DNA from 2 places in the Pseudosulfitobacter sp. SM2401 genome. Region 2 is predicted to be linked to the other one. Evidence: riboswitches for the same ligand, from Rfam matches in the RefSeq annotation. Region 2 holds a riboswitch; the other holds the start of a gene.
The links. Region 2 has a riboswitch for cobalamin ahead of ACFIO0_RS00715 (CbtB-domain containing protein). Riboswitches for the same ligand answer to the same signal wherever they lie in the genome.
Positions count from the first base shown of each region.

Region 1: it holds a riboswitch for cobalamin, as region 2 does, so the genes downstream of both, ACFIO0_RS11685 (DUF1636 family protein) here and ACFIO0_RS00715 (CbtB-domain containing protein) in region 2, are expected to answer to the same signal.

Region 1 is NZ_CP170633.1:2,349,872-2,360,014, reverse strand. It holds gene ACFIO0_RS11700 (ATP-binding cassette domain-containing protein) at 1-445, opposite strand, end outside; gene ACFIO0_RS11695 (iron chelate uptake ABC transporter family permease subunit) at 442-1,491, opposite strand; gene ACFIO0_RS11690 (ABC transporter substrate-binding protein) at 1,488-2,507, opposite strand; gene ACFIO0_RS11685 (DUF1636 family protein) at 2,585-2,983, opposite strand; cobalamin riboswitch at 3,088-3,303, opposite strand; gene ACFIO0_RS11680 (cytochrome P450) at 3,495-4,685, shown strand; gene ACFIO0_RS11675 (hypothetical protein) at 4,771-5,061, shown strand; gene ACFIO0_RS11670 (cold shock domain-containing protein) at 5,177-5,383, opposite strand; gene ACFIO0_RS11665 (ArsC/Spx/MgsR family protein) at 5,586-5,900, shown strand; gene ACFIO0_RS11660 (DoxX family membrane protein) at 5,897-6,436, opposite strand; gene ACFIO0_RS11655 (putative DNA-binding domain-containing protein) at 6,433-7,179, opposite strand; gene ACFIO0_RS11650 (DUF692 family multinuclear iron-containing protein) at 7,176-8,036, opposite strand; gene ACFIO0_RS11645 (DUF2282 domain-containing protein) at 8,045-8,371, opposite strand; gene thrS (threonine--tRNA ligase) at 8,564-10,143, opposite strand, start outside.
Region 2 is NZ_CP170633.1:135,074-145,216, reverse strand. It holds gene cbiE (precorrin-6y C5,15-methyltransferase (decarboxylating) subunit CbiE) at 1-204, shown strand, start outside; gene ACFIO0_RS00740 (cobalamin biosynthesis protein) at 201-569, shown strand; gene cobM (precorrin-4 C(11)-methyltransferase) at 566-1,360, shown strand; gene ACFIO0_RS00730 (cobyrinate a,c-diamide synthase) at 1,353-2,669, shown strand; gene cobA (uroporphyrinogen-III C-methyltransferase) at 2,666-3,394, shown strand; gene cobF (precorrin-6A synthase (deacetylating)) at 3,387-4,121, shown strand; cobalamin riboswitch at 4,152-4,364, shown strand; gene ACFIO0_RS00715 (CbtB-domain containing protein) at 4,397-4,579, shown strand; gene ACFIO0_RS00710 (CbtA family protein) at 4,581-5,255, shown strand; gene ACFIO0_RS00705 (hypothetical protein) at 5,286-5,774, shown strand; gene ACFIO0_RS00700 (DUF1636 family protein) at 5,771-6,133, opposite strand; gene ACFIO0_RS00695 (ROK family protein) at 6,187-7,092, opposite strand; gene ACFIO0_RS00690 (ATP-binding cassette domain-containing protein) at 7,089-7,850, opposite strand; gene ACFIO0_RS00685 (sugar ABC transporter permease) at 7,863-9,137, opposite strand; gene xylF (D-xylose ABC transporter substrate-binding protein) at 9,299-10,143, opposite strand, start outside.

The DNA of each region.
Region 1 (10,143 bases), 2.0 Mb from region 2:
TGTGCACCCGCTGTCGTTCGCCGCCAGACAGCGTGTGCCAATAACGGTCAGCATAAGACGTCATTTCAACGGCGCAGAGCGCGCTTTGAACGCTGGCTGTATCAAATTTTGACCAGCGCCCAATCCCGTTAAGCCACGGCGTTCGGCCCAGTTCGACCGCATCGCGCACAGTGATCCGGTCCGTCGTTTCTGCGTGTTGTTCCACGAATGCGATAGAGCGGGCGATCTCGCGTTGGCCCAGCGTGGAACAACAGACCCCGGCCAGTAAAACCGATCCGGTGTGCGGCTTTTGAATGCCCGCCAGCATCTTGAGAAGCGTAGATTTCCCGGACCCGTTGGCACCAACCAGACCAAGCGTTTCACCGGTGACCACCTCTAGGGTGACGCCGGAAACGATGGATGTGCCGCGCACCGACCATCCAAGATTGTGACAAGACAGACTCATCTTGAATGGTGCCCCCGTATCAAAATAAGCGCAAAGGCAGGCGCGCCGACAAGGGCTGTGATGACCCCGATGGGCAAAACCTGACCCGGAATAAGAACGCGCGACAAGATGTCCGAGGCAATCAAAAAGACCGCTCCGGCCAGGGCGGATGCGGGAACAAGGCGTTCGTGACGCGCCCCCACAACGAGGCGCATGGCATGCGGGATCACCAGCCCGACAAAGCCAATCGATCCGACCATCGACACCATCACGGCCGTCATCAGCGCCGTGATCCCAATCAACAAAACCTGAACCCGCCGCACGGAAATCCCGAGAGAGGCGGCACTGTCCGCCCCAAAGGTGAACGCATCCAAGGCGCGAATATGCCAAACGCAAACGATGACCCCCAACAGCGCCGCCGGTATGGCAAAAACCGCGTCGTCCCACCGGACACCGGATAGGTTGCCAAGCAGCCAGAACATGATCCCGCGCGCCTGTTCTGCATTCGCGGATTTTGCAATCACAAAGGCGGTGAGCGCATTGAACAGCTGCGATCCGGCGATGCCCGCAAGAATAATCACGCCTGCTGCTTGCACCCCCGTTCCGCCCCCAGCCGCACGTGCCAGCACCGCCACAACGACAAAGGCCAAAACTGCGCCCGCAAATGCCCCAACCGCGAGCGACACCGCACCAGCCCCGATGCCGGCGACGGTGACGGCGACAGCTCCGGTTGAGGCCCCGGCGGAAATGCCCAATAAATACGGGTCCGCGAGCGCATTGCGCAGCAGGGCCTGCAACACGACCCCCGACAACGCCAGCCCCGCGCCACAACATGCGGCGACAACGGCTCTGCTGAGACGGTATTCCCAGATGATGCCCTCATCAATGCGCCCCACAGGATAGCCAGCCCCGAAAAGCTTGTTGGCGATCACTTGAAAGACGGTTGCAACCGGTATTCCGGTTTCTCCGATGCAAGCACCCGTGATGATCGAAATCACAAGCACGACAGGTGCAAGCCACCCCAGTCTGACGGGGCGCGGGCGTGTCAGTACTGCGGCATCGGTCAAGACCCGAACTCGAATGTGCTGAGTGCCATCGCCAAGGTTTCCAGACCAAATATCGTGCGCATGGTCGCGCTCATGGCGTGGGCATCCATGACGACGACGCGGCCCTTTCGCACTGCTGTCATCTGGCTGGCAACGGGATCTGTGCGCAGAAATTCAAGTTTCGCCTCAATGTTGTCGGCGGGGTAGCGGCGGCGATCCATCTCGGCAATGACCAGAACTGTCGGGTCGGCGCGGGCGATCGTTTCCCATCCGACAGTCGGCCATTCCTCGTCCGATTGCACGACATTTTCGATGCCAAGCTGGTCCATCATGTACCCCGGCGCGCCCATCCGTCCGGCCATGTAGGGATCAGTCTGAAGATCGGCGGACGAGAACCAAAAGGCGGCTGTTATGTCGTCGGGCAGAGCAAGGTTTTGCGCCATTTCGATTGCGTCCGCCTCACGGGATTTGAGACTTGCGACCAGTTCCAAACCTGCGTCCTGAACGTCATAAATCGCCGACAGTTCTTTGATGCCTTTGTAAATCGAGCTGGGCGTGAATGTGCCCGTGCGCGTGCCGTCACCGCCGGTCGTGTTGTCCTTGGTGTCGCAATCCGCGGGGATCGTGTAGGTCGCGATACCCAGATCGGCGAACATTTCGTGGGTGCCGACGATGCCAGACGGGCCCACATGCCATTCGTACTGGACGGCGACCAAATCAGGATTTTTGCTCACGACGCTCTCGAAACTGGGGTCGTTGTCTGCCAAACGCTCGATCCGGCTGTTTGCGTCGGCGAATTCCGGCAGAACTGCGCTGAACCAGACCGAGGTGGCGACAACCTTGTCCGCAAGACCCAGAGCATAGATGATTTCCGTTGCCGATTGCCCAATGGTGATGGTGCTTTGGGGGGCGCGGTCAATCGTGATGTCGCGCCCGCAATTGGTCAGGGACAACGGGTAATCTGTAGGCTGCGCGGCAGCGCCCGTTGCAAAGGCGTTTACGGTGATGGCGGCGACAAGGGCAAATGCAGTCTGCATGTTGGTTTTCTCCTGAATTGAAAGACTGGGGGATTTGGAATGCGCAAATACGCGACGGGCGCTGCTGAAACGGCTGGTCATTGGACACATTCGTCTTTTGCGTAAATGAGGGCGGCAGGCACTTTTGCCAGTGGTGCGCTGTGTCGTTTTTCGGGGGGCGTTGTGGGGGAAAACCAGCCATCGTTGCGGGCGCGATACTGATCTGCAAACGCCACCAGATCGGACATATCCTGATCCGGGGCAATGTCCCCAAACAGGTAGGTGGCTTTTGCCGTCGCGTGATAGGCAACAGTGCACGGCCGGTCGCAACCTGCCATGCTGGCAACGCCAGATATTTCTAAATCAGCTGCGAACACCCCGCCTGCCGCGTCTAATGCGGCACGCAGGCGTGCGATCAGTTCAAGGCCGGGTTTACAGTCGGTCCCTTTGTGTCGGCACGATGTGCTTACGGAAATTGTGTGTTTTGTTCGGTCCATGCAGCCCTCCGCGGCGCAGCGGGGCTTGGATCGGAACATGTAAGTGCGCAGGCGCGTTGCCTGTAAAAACCATCATGGCCTCCAGTCCGGACACCCCGCCCGGTTCGAGTTTCATTGATGATGGCAGGTCTCCTGACTTGCGGGTCACAGCTTCCCCAATCCTTCCCAGCCTTTTGGCCAGTGGATCGTTCGGGGGCGCTCGCCGCTCACAGTTGCGGGGGCAGTCACGGAGTCGGTGCCAATTGGCTAGACCTCACCGTATTCCCTTTTCATCCCTCCACCCTTTGCGGGTTTTGAGAACCATCTGGGCGATATTTGCGCATAGCGTTCCGTGTCGTCAATCGAAATACAAACCGGAGGCTGATTGTTGCTGTTGGACCGGTGACATTTTGCGAAGGTCGGGTTGGTTTGGCCTACATGAATAAAACTGTCTCATTTTCAGGCAGCGCAGTATAGAAATGATCACAGACCTTTTGAGACACCCAATTTTGCTGAGAAATGAACCGCTTAAATGCTGACCCTCGCATCCCTTCCGCGTGATTTCCACGAAAACCCGTTTCAATATTACGATGCGCTTTTGAAACATGCGCCCGTGCATCCGCAACCGGATGGGTCGTTTATCCTGTCCAAACACAGCGATTTGGAGCGGGTGTATAAGGATACGGCGACGTTTACGTCTGACAAACAGGCAGCATTTGCGCCGAAATTCGGTGTCGGCTCGCCGTTGTTTGAACATCACACGACCAGCCTCGTGTTCAACGATCCGCCGTTGCACAGCCGTGTGCGCCGGATCATGGCGGGGGCGTTGGCACCGCGCGCAATTGCGCGGATGGAATCAGGATTGATCGAAACGGTTGACCACCTGTTGGCCCAAATGCCCCGCACGCCTGATTTGATCGAGGATTTCGCCAGCATCATTCCGATCCAGATCATCGGCAATCTGCTCGACATTCCCATGGAGGAACGCGCACCCTTGCGCGACTGGTCGCTGGCGATTTTGGGCGCGCTGGAACCGGTGCTGACGGATGCGCAACTACAGCGTGGTCACACGGCGGCGAGCGAGTTCAAAACCTACCTTCAGGACCTGATCGCGCGGCGCAAGGCGACCCCAGGTGATCCTGAAACCGACGTGCTGACGCGGTTGATCATCGGCGACACCCAAGGGCAGCTGAGCGAAATCGAGTTGATCCAGAACTGTATTTTCATCCTGAATGCGGGGCACGAAACCACCACCAATCTGATTGGCAACGGGCTGGCGTTGTTGCATGACAATCCCGATCAACGCGCCTTGGCGCTGGGCGATCCGGGCTTGATGGCGGGCGTGGTTGAGGAAGTGTTGCGCATCGCCTCGCCCAACCAGTTCGGCAATCGCGAGACCGCGCGCGAGGTTGAAATCGGCGGTATGACCATCCCGCAAGGCACGAACCTGCACCTGTGTATCGGGGCCGCAAACCGTGATCCTGACGTGTTTGCAGATCCTGCGCATTTCGACATCAGCCGCAAGCCGAACCGTCATCTGGCCTTTGCCGGTGGTCCGCATGTTTGCGTCGGGCTGACGCTGGCCCGCATGGAAGGGCGCGTTGCACTGCACCGGTTTTTGCAAGCCTTTCCCGATTACACAATCACGGGGCGAACGAGTGGTGGGCGCGTTCGGTTTCGCGGGTATTCTGCCATGCGCGCGCACCTTGCCCCCGACCTTTAAAGTTCAGAAAAAGCTAGACTTTTGCCACCATCCTCAGGCACATTGGCCATGTATATAGTGGCATGATCGACAGATGAGGGAAGATATGCGTATCAAAACAGTACTGACAGCCGGTTTCGGCCTGATGATGATGGGCGCAGCACCCGCATTTGCAGAAGCGAAAATCTATCCATATCACGGTGAAAACTTTTGCCCGGCAGGCTACCAGCCAATCACCATTTCCGGTGTTGTGTGCTGCGGTCAACCGAACCAGTCGATCTCGTATCAGCAGGCGAAAATGACGCCGGCACCACGCAAAGTGATCAAACGTCACGTGCACCGCGCCCGTGCGCAGGTCAACTGCACCGTCGGCACCAAAGGCTGCACATTTGACTAAGGTCTAGGCAATATGATGGGGCGGATCGATCTGTCTGCCCTTGCATCAGGCAAAATTAAACCGGCGCTTGGGGATCCCAGCGCCGGTTTTTAAATTTTGTGGATTGTCTCGGTGATCAGAGCAGTTGCAGCTCGCCTGCCATTTGACGCCCGTCGCGTCCTTCGCTTAGGTCATAGCTGACTTTTTGGTTGTCCGTCAGTCCGGTCAGTCCCGAGCGTTCCACAGCAGAAATATGCACAAACACGTCGCTGCCCCCGTCATCGGGCGCGATAAAGCCAAAACCTTTTGTGGTGTTGAACCATTTTACTGTACCGTTAGGCATATCCGGTGCCTCCTTTTAATTTGTAACCAAACCAGTGCTGCCAAAAGCGCTGGCGTCTTTGACTGGACACAACGCATCTGATTTGATGTGAGACGCCCAATACGTGCACAACAACATTGATCAGTCGGACAAAAAATCAAGAAAATTGGCGCGAAAAACTTAACGACGTTGGGTTAAAACGATGAATACGCAAGGAAAAATGATGAAGATTTATGGCCTGAAAAACTGTGATACCTGCCGTAAGGCGTTGAAAGCACTGGCGGGTTTCGAACTGGTTGATGCCCGGGCTGACGGGGTGCCCCAAGAGGTGCTGAATGCCGCCTATGCGCAGTTTGATGCCCAATTGTTGAACACACGATCGACCACGTGGCGGGGCCTCAGCGAGGCTGAGCGCGCAGGTGCGCCTCTGGATTTGATCGCGCAGCACCCTGCGTTGATGAAGCGGCCGCTGATTGTAAAAGATGATCAGATGTATCTGGGGTGGACCAAAGACACGCAAGCCGCCTTGGGGGTCTAGACGGGTTTCATCGGGGCCAAGGCGCGGTCAAACGACAGTGGTCCGGCCCCTTTGATCACCAGGATCAGCAACAGCAAAATCCAGAACGCGCGTTGATCTAAAATCAGCGCGCCGGACGTGCGGTCAAACCACGTGCCGATGTCTTTGGCCGCCACCCCGTGTCCCAAAACATCGACCACCGACTGCACGGCGATAAATCCGATCATGCCAAGTGCCGACAGGCGCGTCAGCACGCCCAAAACAATAAACAACGGCAAAATGAATTCGGCCCACGTGCCAACCAGCGCGATCATCCGATGTCCGATCGACAGCTGGGCCGTGTCATAGCCCAACGCCTCGACCGCTTTGGGGAACATCTGGATGTAGGCGCTGTCGGACAGGAAAAAGATGCCGGTCCACCCTTCGCCCAATTTGGTCAGGCCCGAAATCCAGAAATACATCAACAAAGTCGCCGCAAAGACCAAACGCGCAAGGGTCGGCAGCAGCCAGTCGGCCCGTTCAATCCGCGCGAAAAAAGCGTTGTGAAGATGGGTCATTCCTGTGATCCTTTGGTCAGCGCGTTGTTGGTCAGCAGCAGCGTTAACAGCGGCGTCAGATCAAACGTGGCGTCGGTTTGCAGGGCCTGCGCGTGTGCTGTGCCCAGCGTGTCGCCCTGTCTGACACTGACGATCCATTCGTACTGCGCGGGCGTCAATGGGTGCGGTTGTGGGTCAAATTCGGCGCGCGTGATCAGAACCGGTTGCGGGACAGCCTGCGGGGCAGGTGCATCCGGTTCGGTGTTAAATCGCCACAGATCAAACAGCGGCCAAACGGAGTGGATCAGCGCGGTTGCTGGTGCAAACGTCAACGTGGTTAGCGCAAGTTCCGCGTCATCAATTGCGAATGTGCTTGGGTCAATCGGGTCTGCATCTGCTGCGTGATAACTGTCGCGCAGGGCGATTTCCAACTGTGCGACATCTGCCAGATATCCGATGTGCTCCAACGGTGCAAAGCCGGCCAACAGGGTGGGCATCTGATCGCCGTACTGCATCATCAACGGCGACTGCGGCGGGTGTTGGTGTAAATAAATGTCAGCCAAGGATCCAAAGATCTGTTCGCCCAACAGCTTGACCAGAATAGGAAAATTGCGGGCCAATGCATCTTGCAAGGACGTGACGACGTTGTTGCGATAGACGTCGTAGCGTGATCCTGCGGGGTTGCCTGCACTGTCCTGCAATCCGCGGGGGGCATCACGGGCCGCATCGAACAAGGCCTCGCGGAACTGGGTTTGGACCTTCATTTTGTCGCGGCCTGATCAAGGGCCAAGGCTGCCACATCCGCCTGCGCGCGCAGCACATTCCAATCAGGCACATCGTTGTCCCATTCAACCAGCAGCGGTTTTGGTCCGGTTTTTTGCAGCGTATAAGCCAGTAAATCCCAGACCTCGGTCGAGGGCGCAGCACCGTGGCTGTCGATCAACAAAGGCGCGCCGTGGTCGTCTTGGTCTAGCGCGTGACCACCGACGTGCATTTCCCCGACGGCCGCGAGCGGGTATGCATCAATGTAGCTGTGGGGCGTGTAGCCAAGGTTTGTCGCCGAAATGAACACGTTGTTCACATCCAGCAGCAGCCCGCATTCCGTGCGCTTCACCAGTTCCGCCAGAAAATCGGTTTCGTTGTAGGTCGAGCTGTCAAACGCGAGATAACTGGACGGGTTTTCCAGCAGCATCTGACGGCCCAGCAAATTTTGAACGTGATCGATGTGATCCGCGACGGTTTGCAACGTGGCGGCGGTGTAGGGCAGGGGCAGCAGGTCGTTCAAAAAGGTGCCGCCATGGGTGGACCACGCCAAATGTTCGGAAAAGCTGGCGGGTTTGACCCAATCGATCAAGTGTTTCAGGCGCGCCAAATGGGTGGGGTCCAGCGGCCCGGCGCCGCCAATCGACAGGCCAACACCGTGAACCGAAATGGTAAATTTCTCTGCCAAAGCACGCAGTTGCGCGATGGGACGTCCGCCTTGACCCATGTAGTTTTCCGCATGGATTTCGACCCATTTGACAGGGCCGGGGGCGTCCAGAATATCTGTGAAATGCTGCGGTTTATAGCCGACGCCAACAGCGTCGGGTAAAGGATCACAGAGGGGCGAAAATTCTCGCATGCCTGCCTTTACGCTGGCAAATCGCGGGTCTGAGGCTGCAACGACCCTGTGCGCTTTGCACCGTTTGCCATGTCGGGCAAATCAATGCTGGTGCAGGTGCCCGCATCGACCAACGTCCACGCGTTGCCTTGATAATCGACCGAAGATGAGCCCGCGCATGTGGTGCCTGCACCCGCCGCGCAGTCGTTTTGACCCGCCAGTGACACGCCGTAGCATTTTTCTTTTGTTGCGGCATAGGCGGCCGTAGATTGGGCGGCGACAAGTGCTGTCAAAGCCCCGGCTACAGCACCGGCGATCGCGATGGATTTTGCGTTGGATGTGTTCGAATGAGACATGAGCATGTTCCTTTTACAACTGGCGTCGTCGCTGTTTGTGCATTCAAATTACCCGCTGACTGACACAGTACCAGTCACGAGCCTGTGTGTCACATGCGCGTTACGCGATGTGTGAATTGACGTGAAAATGTCCCGTCAAAGGCCGGTTTTGTTTCAACCGGACCGCCCGCGCGATCCGGCTTTGTAATACTTTCAACGCAAATCGGGTGGTGTTGCGTCGACTTTTAGGCCTGCGATCACGTCGTCCAACCCTTGGACCGAGGTTTGCTTTTCACCCAAGCGGCGCACGGTGAGCGTGCGTTCTTCGACTTCGCGCGCACCGACGGCCAAGATCACCGGCACTTTGCCAACTGAATGTTCGCGGACCTTGTAGTTGATTTTTTCGTTGCGAATGTCGGCCTCGGCGCGCACGCCTGCGGCGTTCAGGGCGGCGACCACCTCGTGTACGTAATCGTCCGCGTCCGAGATGATCGAGGCGACAACAACTTGGCGCGGTGCCAGCCAAAACGGCAATTTACCTGCCGAGTTTTCGATCAAGATACCGATGAAACGCTCGAACGAGCCAAGGCAGGCGCGGTGCAGCATGTAGGGGCGATGCTTTGCTCCGTCTTCGGCCACGTAGGTTGCATCCAAGCGTTCCGGCAAGTTGGGGTCAACTTGGAACGTGCCGCATTGCCATTCGCGGCCAATTGCGTCGGTCAGTTTAAAGTCAAGCTTTGGTCCGTAAAACGCACCTTCGCCTTCGTCCAAAGTATAGGGGTGACCCGCAACTTTGATCGCATTTTCGAGCGCGTTTTCGACGTGGTCCCAGCTTTCTTCGGAGCCAACACGCTTTTCAGGGCGGGTTGCGAACATGATTTCAAAGTTATCAAACCCGAGATCTTTGTAGACCGAAGACAGGTAGGTGATGAACGCTGCACATTCTGCCTCGATCTGGTCCTCGCGGCAAAAAATGTGGCCGTCGTCTTGGGTAAATCCACGTACACGCATGATGCCGTGCAGGGCACCTGACGGTTCATAGCGGCTGCACGATCCGAATTCGGCCATGCGCAAGGGCAGGTCGCGATAGGATTTCATACCTTGGTTAAAGATTTGAACGTGGCAGGGGCAGTTCATCGGTTTTAGCGCGTTGATGGCTTTTTCGCGTGCGTGTTCCTCGTCCACTTCGACGATGAACATGTGTTCTTGGTATTTGTCCCAGTGGCCGGACGCTTCCCAAAGTTTGCGATCTACCACCTGCGGTGTGTTCACCTCGACATAGCCCGCCGCACGTTGTTTGCGGCGCATGTAATCCTGAAGTTCGGTGTAGATCGACCAGCCGTTCGGGTGCCAAAAGATTTGGCCCGGGGCCTCTTCTTGCATGTGGAACAGGTCCATCTCGCGGCCCAGTTTACGGTGGTCGCGTTTGGCCGCTTCCTCCAGCATGTTCAGGTGGGCCTTTAGCTTTTCCTTGCCGGTAAAGGCGACGCCGTAGATGCGTTGCAGCATCGCGCGGTCACTGTCGCCGCGCCAGTAGGCACCCGCGATGGACATCAATTTGAACGAGTCACCGGGCACTTGGCCGGTGTGTTGCAGGTGCGGGCCGCGGCACAGATCTTGCCAGTCGCCATGCCAATACATGCGCAGGGGTTCATCGCCCGGAATGCTCTCGATCAGCTCGACTTTGTACGGCTCGCCATTGGCCTTGTAATGGGCAATCGCGCGGGCGCGGTCCCAAATTTCGGTGCGCACGGGTTCGCGTTTGTTGATGATCTCGCGCATCTTTTTCTCGA
Region 2 (10,143 bases):
GACGCGCTATGGCAAACGGTCCCGATGGGCACCCGCATCGTTGCCAATGCCGTCACGCTAGAGGCCGAGGCGTTGCTTGCCAAATGGCATGGTCATAGGGGCGGCGAATTGCTGCGGATCGAACTGGCGCACTCCAAACCGCTGGGGTCAAAACGCGGCTGGTCCAGCGCCTATCCGATTGTGCAATGGAGCGTGACACGATGATCGTCGCCGGGCTCGGATTCAACAGCAAGGCAACGCCCGACAGTCTGGCAGATGCGCTGGACGCGACGGGCTACGCGACCTCTGTGTCCGTGCTCGCAACGCCCGAAGACAAGATCAAAGCACCCGTCATTTTGGACTTTGCCAAATCGCGCGGCCTGTTGGTTTTGCCAATCCAGCCGCATCAATTGGAAGCCGTCCAAACCCACACGCAGTCCGTTGTCAGCCGCATGATGCGTCGCATCGGATCGGTGGCCGAGGCCGCAGCGCTTGCCGCCGCTGGCCCAAACGCCGCCCTGCTTGCCACCCGTAAAATATCAGATGACCGCACCGCCACATGCGCCATTGCCAAAGGAGCCACCCCATGACCGTTCACTTTATTGGCGCAGGCCCCGGCGCGCCTGACCTGCTGACCTTGCGCGGCCGCGACATCATCGCCGCCTGCCCAGTTTGCCTGTACGCGGGGTCGCTTGTGCCCGAGGAAATCCTCGGCCATTGCCCTGAGGGGGCCGAAATCATCAATACCGCTGGCATGGATTTAGACCAGATCATTGCGGCCTGCCAAACTGCCACGGACGCAGGCAAAGACGTTGCGCGATTGCACTCGGGCGACTTGTCCGTATGGTCCGCGATGGGGGAACAAATGCGCCGGTTGCGCACCGCACAAATCCCCGTCAGCGTGACGCCCGGTGTGCCGTCATTTGCCGCGGCCGCCGCCGCGTTGGGCACGGAATTAACCCTGCCAGGCCTTGCCCAATCCGTCGTGTTGACCCGCACGCAAGGGCGCGCATCGTCGATGCCCGCGGGCGAAAGCCTTACCAATTTCGCCGCCACTGGCGCCACCCTCGCGATCCACTTGTCAATCCAGAACCTCGACACGGTTGTGGCCGATCTGACCCCGAATTACGGCGATGACTGCCCCGTGGCCGTTGTCTACCGCGCCTCTTGGCCGGACGAACAAATCATCCGCGCGACCCTGTCGACCATCGCAGACGTCATCACGCCCCAAATCGCGCGCACCGCGTTGATCCTTGTTGGCCCTGCGTTGGCGGGCGAAGGCTTCGACGAAAGCTGCCTGTATTCCACCGACTACGACCGCCGCTACCGCCCTCAAACCGCCGACAGCCCGTGGGCCAGCTGGAGTGAAAAAGATGAGTAATCCACCAAAAGGTCTGCTGATTTCAGCGCCCAGTTCCGGCACTGGAAAAACCACGGTGATGCTGGGGTTGTTGCGTGCATTGGCCCAAGACGGTCTGGCCGTGCAACCGTTCAAAAGCGGACCTGACTACATCGACCCCGCGTTCCACCGGGCAGCCGCTGGTCGTGCGTCGTTTAATTTCGACACCTGGGCGATGAACGAAGGGTTGCTTGGCGCGATTTCGGCGCAATCCGCAGGGGCCGACATTGTTATCGCCGAGGGCTCGATGGGCCTGTACGACGGCGTCGCGTTTGCGGGCGAAACCGGTCACGGCACCAGCGCTGAAACGGCGGCCAAAATGGGCTGGGGCGTGATCCTTGTGATCGACGTTTCGGGCCAAGCACAATCGGCCGCCGCCGTCGCCTTGGGCTTTCGCGAATACCGTCCCGATCTGAATTTTGCCGGCGTGATCCTGAACCGCGTTGCCAGCCCGCGCCACGAACGTTTGACCCGTTTGGGGATGGAGGCGCATGGCATCAAAGTGCTCGGCAGCTTGCCCCGTCGCGGTGATCTGGCCCTACCCGAACGCCACCTTGGGCTGATCCAAGCCTTCGAACATCCCGACCTTGAGGCCGCGATTTCCGGCTACGCTGATTTCTTGCGCGAGAACGTCGATCTAGAGGCGATCAAAGCGGCAGCAACAGGCGGCGAAACGCTGGTGCCCGGGTCTTTGCCGAAACCACCTGCGCAGAAAATCGCGCTGGCCCAAGATGCGGCGTTTTCGTTCACCTACCCGCATTTGCTGGCAGGGTGGCGCGCGGCGGGCGCAGAGATCACACCGTTTTCACCGCTGGCTGATGAGGCCCCCGCAGCAGACGCTGATCTGGTCTGGTTGCCCGGTGGCTATCCGGAATTGCACGCAGGTCAATTGGCCGCCGCCCAGACGTTTCGTAAGGCGATGCTTCAGCACGCCGAAACCCGGCCCGTTCACGGCGAATGCGGTGGCTACATGGCACTGGGTCAGGCGCTGATCGACAAAGAAGGCAACAGTCACGAGATGCTCGGACTGCTCGGGCTGGTGACCTCGTATGAAAAACGAAAGTTCCATTTGGGGTATCGTAAGGCGCAGCTTGGTGCGCCAATGCCGGGGTTCGAGGCAGGCGCGACTTTGCGCGGGCACGAATTCCACTACTCGACAATCCTCGAAGAACCGGATGCCCCCTTGGCCGAGGTTTTGGACGCCGAAGGTGCGCCCGTGCCCGAAACCGGATCGATCAAAGGCCACACGACCGGTACGTTTTTCCACCTGATCGCCGAGGCAGAATCGTGACGGGTTTTGTCAGCTTTGTGGGCTCCGGTCCCGGTGATCCAGAGCTGCTGACGCTTAAGGCCGTGGACCGTTTGAAACGGGCCGAAGCGGTGCTGTTTGACGACCTGTCCTCTGGCCCGATCCTGACCCATGCGGCGGCGGGCGCGGATCTGGTTGGCGTCGGCAAACGCGCCGGTCGCGCATCGCCCAAACAGTCCCACGTGTCGCAATTGCTGGTTGACTACGCGGCCACAGGCGCGCGCGTTGTTCGCTTGAAAAGCGGCGATGGTGGCATGTTCGGTCGCCTCGAGGAAGAAATGGTTGCACTGAAAGCTGCGGGCATCCCCTACGAAATTATTCCAGGAATTCCATCGGCTTGTGCCGCCGCAGCCGCTGCTGGCATTCCGCTGACCCGTCGTTTGACCGCGCGTCGTGTGCAGTTTGTGACCGGCCATGACGTGAACGGCATGCTGCCCGATGATGCGAACTTGACCGCATTGGCCGACCCAAAGGCGACCACGGTTGTGTTCATGGGCAAACGCACGTTTCCCGCCCTTGCCGCGCAGTTGATTGCCCATGGTTTGCCCGCCGACACGCCCGCCTTGTTGGCCGAGGCCGTCAGCACCCCTGACCAAGTTTTGCGCCGCACCACGATCCAACAATTGGCCGATGATTTGGCCTCCGAAATCGGCACCGCCGCTGCCCTGATCCTGTACGGCCCGCTTGCGGATGATGACGATGCGTGAACTGACCCTGATCGGCATCGGGACTGGCAATCCAGACCACCTGACATTCGAGGGCGCGCGCGCCATTCAGCGGGCCGAAACGATTCTGATTCCGCGCAAGGGCGATCAAAAATCCGACCTCGCGGATTTGCGCCGTCAGATCATCGACACTGTCGCGCCAGACTGTGCCGCAAAAATCATCGAATTCGATCTGCCCACCCGCGCAGCTGATGGCGATTATCTGAACAACGTCGATCTTTGGCACGACGCGATTGCCGAGGCGTGGAAAGCGGCTGCCGGCACGGCCGAAACTGCGGCCCTGCTGATCTGGGGGGATCCGTCGCTGTACGACAGTTCGCTGCGGATCGCGTCGCGCCTAACGCCCTACCCCAAGATCAAAGTGATCGCAGGCATCACGTCTTTACAAGCGCTTACCGCCGCCCATGCCATCCCGATCAACGACATTGGCGCGCCGTTTGTTGTGGCCACAGGCCGTCAATTACGCGACCATGGCTGGCCCAAAGATGCGGATACGGCAGTGTTCATGCTGGATGGAAACTGCGCCTTCCAAACCTTGGCCTTGGCAGACTACGACATCTGGTGGGGTGCCTATTTGGGGATGGAGAACCAAGTGATCCGGTCCGGCCCGCTGGCAGACGTCTGTGCGGACATCATCGAAACCCGTGCACAGGCCCGCGCCGATCACGGCTGGATCATGGACGCGTATTTATTGCGCCGCCGCACGTAAGTCGCCTCTTGCGCGACTCGTTCCAAAGCAGTTAGACGTAAAGGGCTTGGTGTTTGTCGGTTTTGTCGACAAACGAAGAGGGAATTGGGTTAGGTTCAAGACAACTGATGCCCAGGCCGCCCCCGCGACTGTATGCGAAGAGCGGGCTTTGAAAATACCACTTGCCCAATGATTGGGTAGGGAAGGTCAGAGCCACGTGATGACACGCAAGCCAGGAGACCTGCCGGGCTGAAACGTAATTAACGCTGTCGGGTGTGACAGCAAGGAGAAGACAGATGAACACGAACGTAAAAGCCATCGCGGCCCCACAAACCTCTGCACGTTCCAACCTGCTGACAGCCGCATTTGCCGTGCTGATGGGCGTTGGAATTATTTTTGTAACCGGCCACGTTCAAGCGGCTGCTTTGCACGACGCAGCACACGACGTGCGTCACGCAACCGGCTTTCCCTGCCACTAAAATGTTTTCACGTCTTGTGACCAGCGCGGTGTTCGCTGGTGCTGTGGCTGGGTTGCTTGTCGCCCTGCTGCAGCTCGCATTCGTGCAACCTGTTCTATTGCACGCTGAACTTTATGAAACCGGTCAGCTGGTTCATTTCGGCGGTCTGCCCAATACGGCGACGCCTGAATTGCCCGGCTTTGATCTGATGCGCAACGGCCTAAGCGTGTTGTTCACGATGATGGTTTATTGCGGCTACGCGCTGATCCTTGTTGCAGTGATGAGCACGGCAGACGACGCTTTGGTCACGCCGCGCATGGGTATGATCTGGGGTTTGGCCGGCTTTGTCGCAGCCCAGCTGGCCCCTGCGATGTCCCTGCCCCCCGAAGTTCCGGGCGTCGCTGCCGCAGACGTTCAACTGCGCCAGTTCTGGTGGTTTGCAACCGTTGCGATGGCGGCTGGTGCGATGTGGATACTGGCCTTTCGATTCAACATGTACGGGATCGCGGCGGCTGCCCTGCTGCTGATGTTGCCGCATATCGTTGGGGCACCGCAGCCTGATGCATTTGCAGGGCCGGTTCCGACTGAACTGGGCGCGCTGTTTGCTGCCCGTTCTTTGGGCATCGGACTGGCGGCTTGGATCATTCTTGGTGCATTTTGCGCGTATTTCTGGAACAAAGAAGGCGAAGCGGCTTAGGCTCTTCGTCCATTCCCAAAGAAGGATCGTATGATGGATCGTCGAATGATGTTGTTGGTGATCGGCTTGGTTTTTGGATCAGGCATCGGTTTTTTGGTGGCCGCGTCTTATGGCGTCACTTTGAATGGTCACGACCATGCCACGGATCACGGCGCGATGCAGAGCAACGGGCATGACCACGCAGCGATGCAACCAATTTCACTACCCGCCGACGACAACGCACCGACAGTCGCGGCAACCGTGGTCAAAGACCCGATGTCCGGCTGGAACCTGCAAATCGAAGTCACGAATTTCCGGTTCACACCGCAAAGCGCCAGCCTGACCCACGTCGACGGTGAAGGCCACGCGCATGCCTATGTGAACGGTGAGAAAATCGCGCGGATTTATGGGAATTGGCTGCACATCGAACATTTGCCCGAAGGCGATGTGACTGTCGAAGTCGAGCTCAATTCCAACGATCACCGCCCCTTGGCTGTGGGCAATGAACTGCTGCGCGTGTCAATTCCGGTGACGAATTAATCCAACGCCGGAATGCGGGCACGCAGGTTGTCGCGCAGCTTGCCCAAAGGGCGCGCGTCTTCGATCCAGCCTTTGGGCAGGTCCAAATACATCTGGCACAGGGTGACAATTTCGGCCTCAAAGCTTTGCGTGTCGATGCTGTCGAACACGTAGCTGCCCTTGCCGGCCCCTTGCAAACCGATGTTGACCGGATGGGTGCAACCGCCCAAACACGGCGTTGCCTCGACCTCGATCTGATCGCTTAGCCCCGCCAGTTTCAGCGCCCCACGGATTTGCGCGCAATCCTGACGCGCACTGCGCCCTTCTGCGCGTTCGCATGTGGCGCAGATCAGCAGCCGGTTTGTCGGGGTATGTGTCATGACGGTGCCTTTGGGGTTTGGAGCCTCAGGCATTTGCGATTTGCGCGCTCAAGTCAACCGGCGTTCAGGCGCAAATAGCGGGCGCAGCCGTACAAGGCGGCGGTGTCTTCGGTGATCAGATACAGTGGAACTTGGCCAAAGCGACCGGCAAACGCGGTGTCTTGGGCTGCGTGCATTGCGATGTCTTGGGCACCCTGCCCTTGCAAAACGGCACGGGCGAGTGAGCCGTTAAAATACAGCCCGCCCAGCGGCATGTATTGGTAGGTCAACTCGCGGCACATGACGCCAAGCGCTTGGGTGAACAACGACAAGGTCGCGCCTTTTTGACTGGTGATGTCCACCGCAGAAAGAGGCGCGTGGCCGAGCAATTGATGCAGCTGTTCCAGCCCTTTGCCTGAAAAAAGCGCCTCGACGGAGGTGTAGCCGTTTGCGTGTACGCCGATCTTTGCGCGCAAAACCTCCATCACGGAACTTGGCAAGCTGGCATGCCCAAGTTCCGCCTCGTAGACCTGCCCGTTCTGGCACAGGCTGACGTTGAAACCAGTGGCAACCCCGACGACCAGCGCCTGCGTGTTCTGCGCGGTAGCCCCGCCGATCTGGTGGATAACACGAGGCGGCAAATCAGGCAGTGCGTATCCAAGTGCTGCCAGATCATTGATCAAAGTGACGCGCGGAATCGTCAGCGTTTGCGACAAGGCGCAGGCGTCGAACTGCCAGTCTTGCCGGTTGGTAAGCTGCCCGTGTCCGTTGGTCACAGGCCCAGCAATCGCCACGCACATCGCCGTCGGTTTGGTGTTGGACTGCGTTGCAAGATAGGTGCCGACGGCGGCAGAAAATCCCTGCACTGCGGTGTTGGCGTAGCGCTGCGTGCTGCCTGTGATCAAGCCGTTCGCATCCGCCAAAGCAAGCCGCGTGTTGGTGCCGCCGACATCAGCGACAAGGGTTGCGCCGATGCTCATTTGCCGTCTGCACCATGTGGGTGTTTGCCCAGGATAATCATGCCGAGCAGGTCATCATCCGTCACGTCCTTGACGTCCACCGTGCCGACCAGTTTGCCGTTTTTCATGACCGATGCGCGGTCACATAAATGCATCACATCGTGGATGTCGTGGCTGATCAAAAAGATGCCGATGCCTTCGGATTTAAGGCGCTCGATCAGTTCGGACACCATTTTGGTTTCCTGTGGCCCAAGTGCGGCCGTGGGTTCATCCATGATCAGGATTTTGGCGTCAAAATACACCGCGCGCGCGATGGCGACGGACTGGCGTTGCCCACCTGACAAGGCCGAAACCGGATCGCTGAATTTCTGAAAATTCGGGTTCAGCCGCGCCATGATTTTGCGGACCTCGGATTCCATCGCATCGTCATCAACGAACCCAAGGGACGTGACCAATTCGCGCCCCAAAAACAGGTTGCTCGCCGCGTCCAGGTTGTCTGCCAAAGCCAGCGTTTGATAGATCGTCTCGATATTGTAGCGACGCGCGTCACGCGGATTGTGGATGGTCGCGACTTTGCCGTTGATCCGGATTTCACCGCTGTCCGCGGCGTAAGCGCCCGAGAGCATCTTGATCAAAGTGGATTTGCCCGCACCGTTGTGGCCCAGCAAGCCCACGACTTCGCCCGGGTACAGATCGACGCTGACGTCATCGACGGCATGAACGCCGCCAAAGGAAATCGACATGTTTTTAAGTTCGACAAGAGGGGTTTGCGTGCTCATTTGATCTCTCCCTTATGCGCCGGTTTTGCGGCGATAGACGATGTCGATGTAGACGGCAAAAACCAGCACCATGCCAACCACGATGGATTGCAGCGGCGCATCCACCCCGACCGAAGCCATGCCAGATTGCAGCGTTTGCATGATCAGCGCGCCGATGACCGCCCCGTAGATCGTACCAAATCCGCCTGATAATGCGGTGCCGCCGATGACGGCTGCTGCGATCACGCGCAACTCGTCCAACGTGCCGAGACCCACGTCAACCGCGCCCAATCGGGCCGAGGCGATGATTGCTGAGATGCCGGTCAGCGCGCCCATCAGCGAGAAAACTTTGACCGTCAAAAGCCGGGTGTTGATGCCGGACAATTCCGCCGCCTCGGGGTTGCCGCCAGTCGCGTAAACGTAACGCCCGAACCGCGTCCGGGTCGACACCAGCGTCATCACAATCGTGACGCCCAGCAGGATGATGACGGGGATCGCGACGCCGTGGTTCAGCACCAGACCGTCGACCATTTCGACGCCGCGTGCTTCGGCAATGCGGGGCAGCGCGCCCTTGGCGATTTTGTAGGAATTCATGATCCAGACGTAGCCAAGGATCAAACCTGCTGCGAGGGCGATCAGGATGCCTTCGGCCCAGACGGGTTTGACGGTAAAGCCGTGGCTGGCCTTGCGACGGCGACTGGCGAGGATCAGACCGACGGCGGCAATCGATGCGACCAGCCCGAATATCCAAGACAGTGTCTCGCCCAAAGTCCCATCCGCGCCGCCGCCCATCAGGCGGAATGACGGATCAAGAGGGGCGACCGTTTGGCCTTGGGTGATCCACCACATCGCGCCGCGGTACACAAGGAAACCACCGAGCGTCACGATGAACGCAGGTACGGTCAGATAGCCGATGATCCACCCTTGCATGGCCCCGATCACAGCACCCATGAGCACCGCAAAAACAGCGGCGATGATCCAGATTGACCAGTGCCCAAGACCAACAATGTCTGGCAGTACGTGCACCTGGATCGCGGCAGCGGCCATGCCGATAAAGCCCAGCAACGACCCCACCGAAAGGTCAATGTTGCGCGTCACGATGACAAACACCATGCCCGTGGCCATGACCGCCACAGAGGCCGTTTGAACCGACAGGTTGAACAGGTTGCGCGGGGTCAAAAACCGTCCGCCAGTGATCAAATCGAACATGATGCACAGAACGGCAAGTGCGCCGATCATGCCCAACAATCGCAGGTCGATGCCAAGCTTGGAGAAGAAATTCTGGGCTGTGTTTTGGTCAGGTTGCATGGTGTCAGCCTTTGCCTATCTGGCGTTTCGTTAGGGTGCGGGAATGAATGGCCTGGCCTTGAGTGACCTTGTTGGTCAACTTTGGCGGCGCTGTTCACATAAATCAAATATCAGGGGGGTTAGGGTGCTCTCCCGATCCATAGACCGGAAGAGCGGGGAGATTAGTTACACGCGGCGTTTGAAGAGCCAGCGCACAGCTTGTCTTTTTCGATCCAGCCTGCGTCCAGAACAACGCCAAGGTTGTCGGCGGTCACAGCGACCGGAGCCAAGAACTTGGATGTCATTGTAGTGCCTGATGGCGATGTCCAATCGGCGGAACCATCGACGGCTTCACCTTTGGCCAAGGCTACGGCGGCTTCACCAGCAGCTTTGCCCAATGCGCGTGCGTCTTTCCAGACGGACACGGTTTGGGTACCGATCGCAACACGGTTCAAGGCAGCGTGATCGCCGTCCTGACCCGATACCGCGAGGCCTTCCATGCCTTGCGCTGTCAATGCAGCGACAACACCGCCGGCAGTACCGTCGTTGGAGGCCACAACCGCGTCGACTTTGTTGTCTTGAGCGGTCAGGATTTGTTCCATGTTGCGTTGTGCGTTGGCTGGAACCCAGCCATCCGTGTAGGCTTCGGCAACGATTGTGATGTCACCGGCGTCGATGGCGGCTTGCAGCACTTCTTGTTGACCGCCACGCAGAAAATCAGCGTTTGGATCGGTTGGTGATCCTTTGATCATCACATAGTTGCCGGTTGGCTGCGCGGCCAAAACGGCGCGGGCTTGCATGCGACCAACTTCGACGTTGTCGAATGTCAGGTAGAACGCGCGGGCGTCTTCGATCAGGCGGTCATAGGCGACGACAGGAATGCCTTCGTCTGATGCCTGTTGCACGGCTGGACCTACGGATGACGCGTCTTGCGCCAGAATGATCAAAGCAGTTGCGCCCTGAGCGATCAGGGATTCGATGTCTGCCAGCTGTTTGCCGGATGATGATTGCGCATCAGCAGAAATGT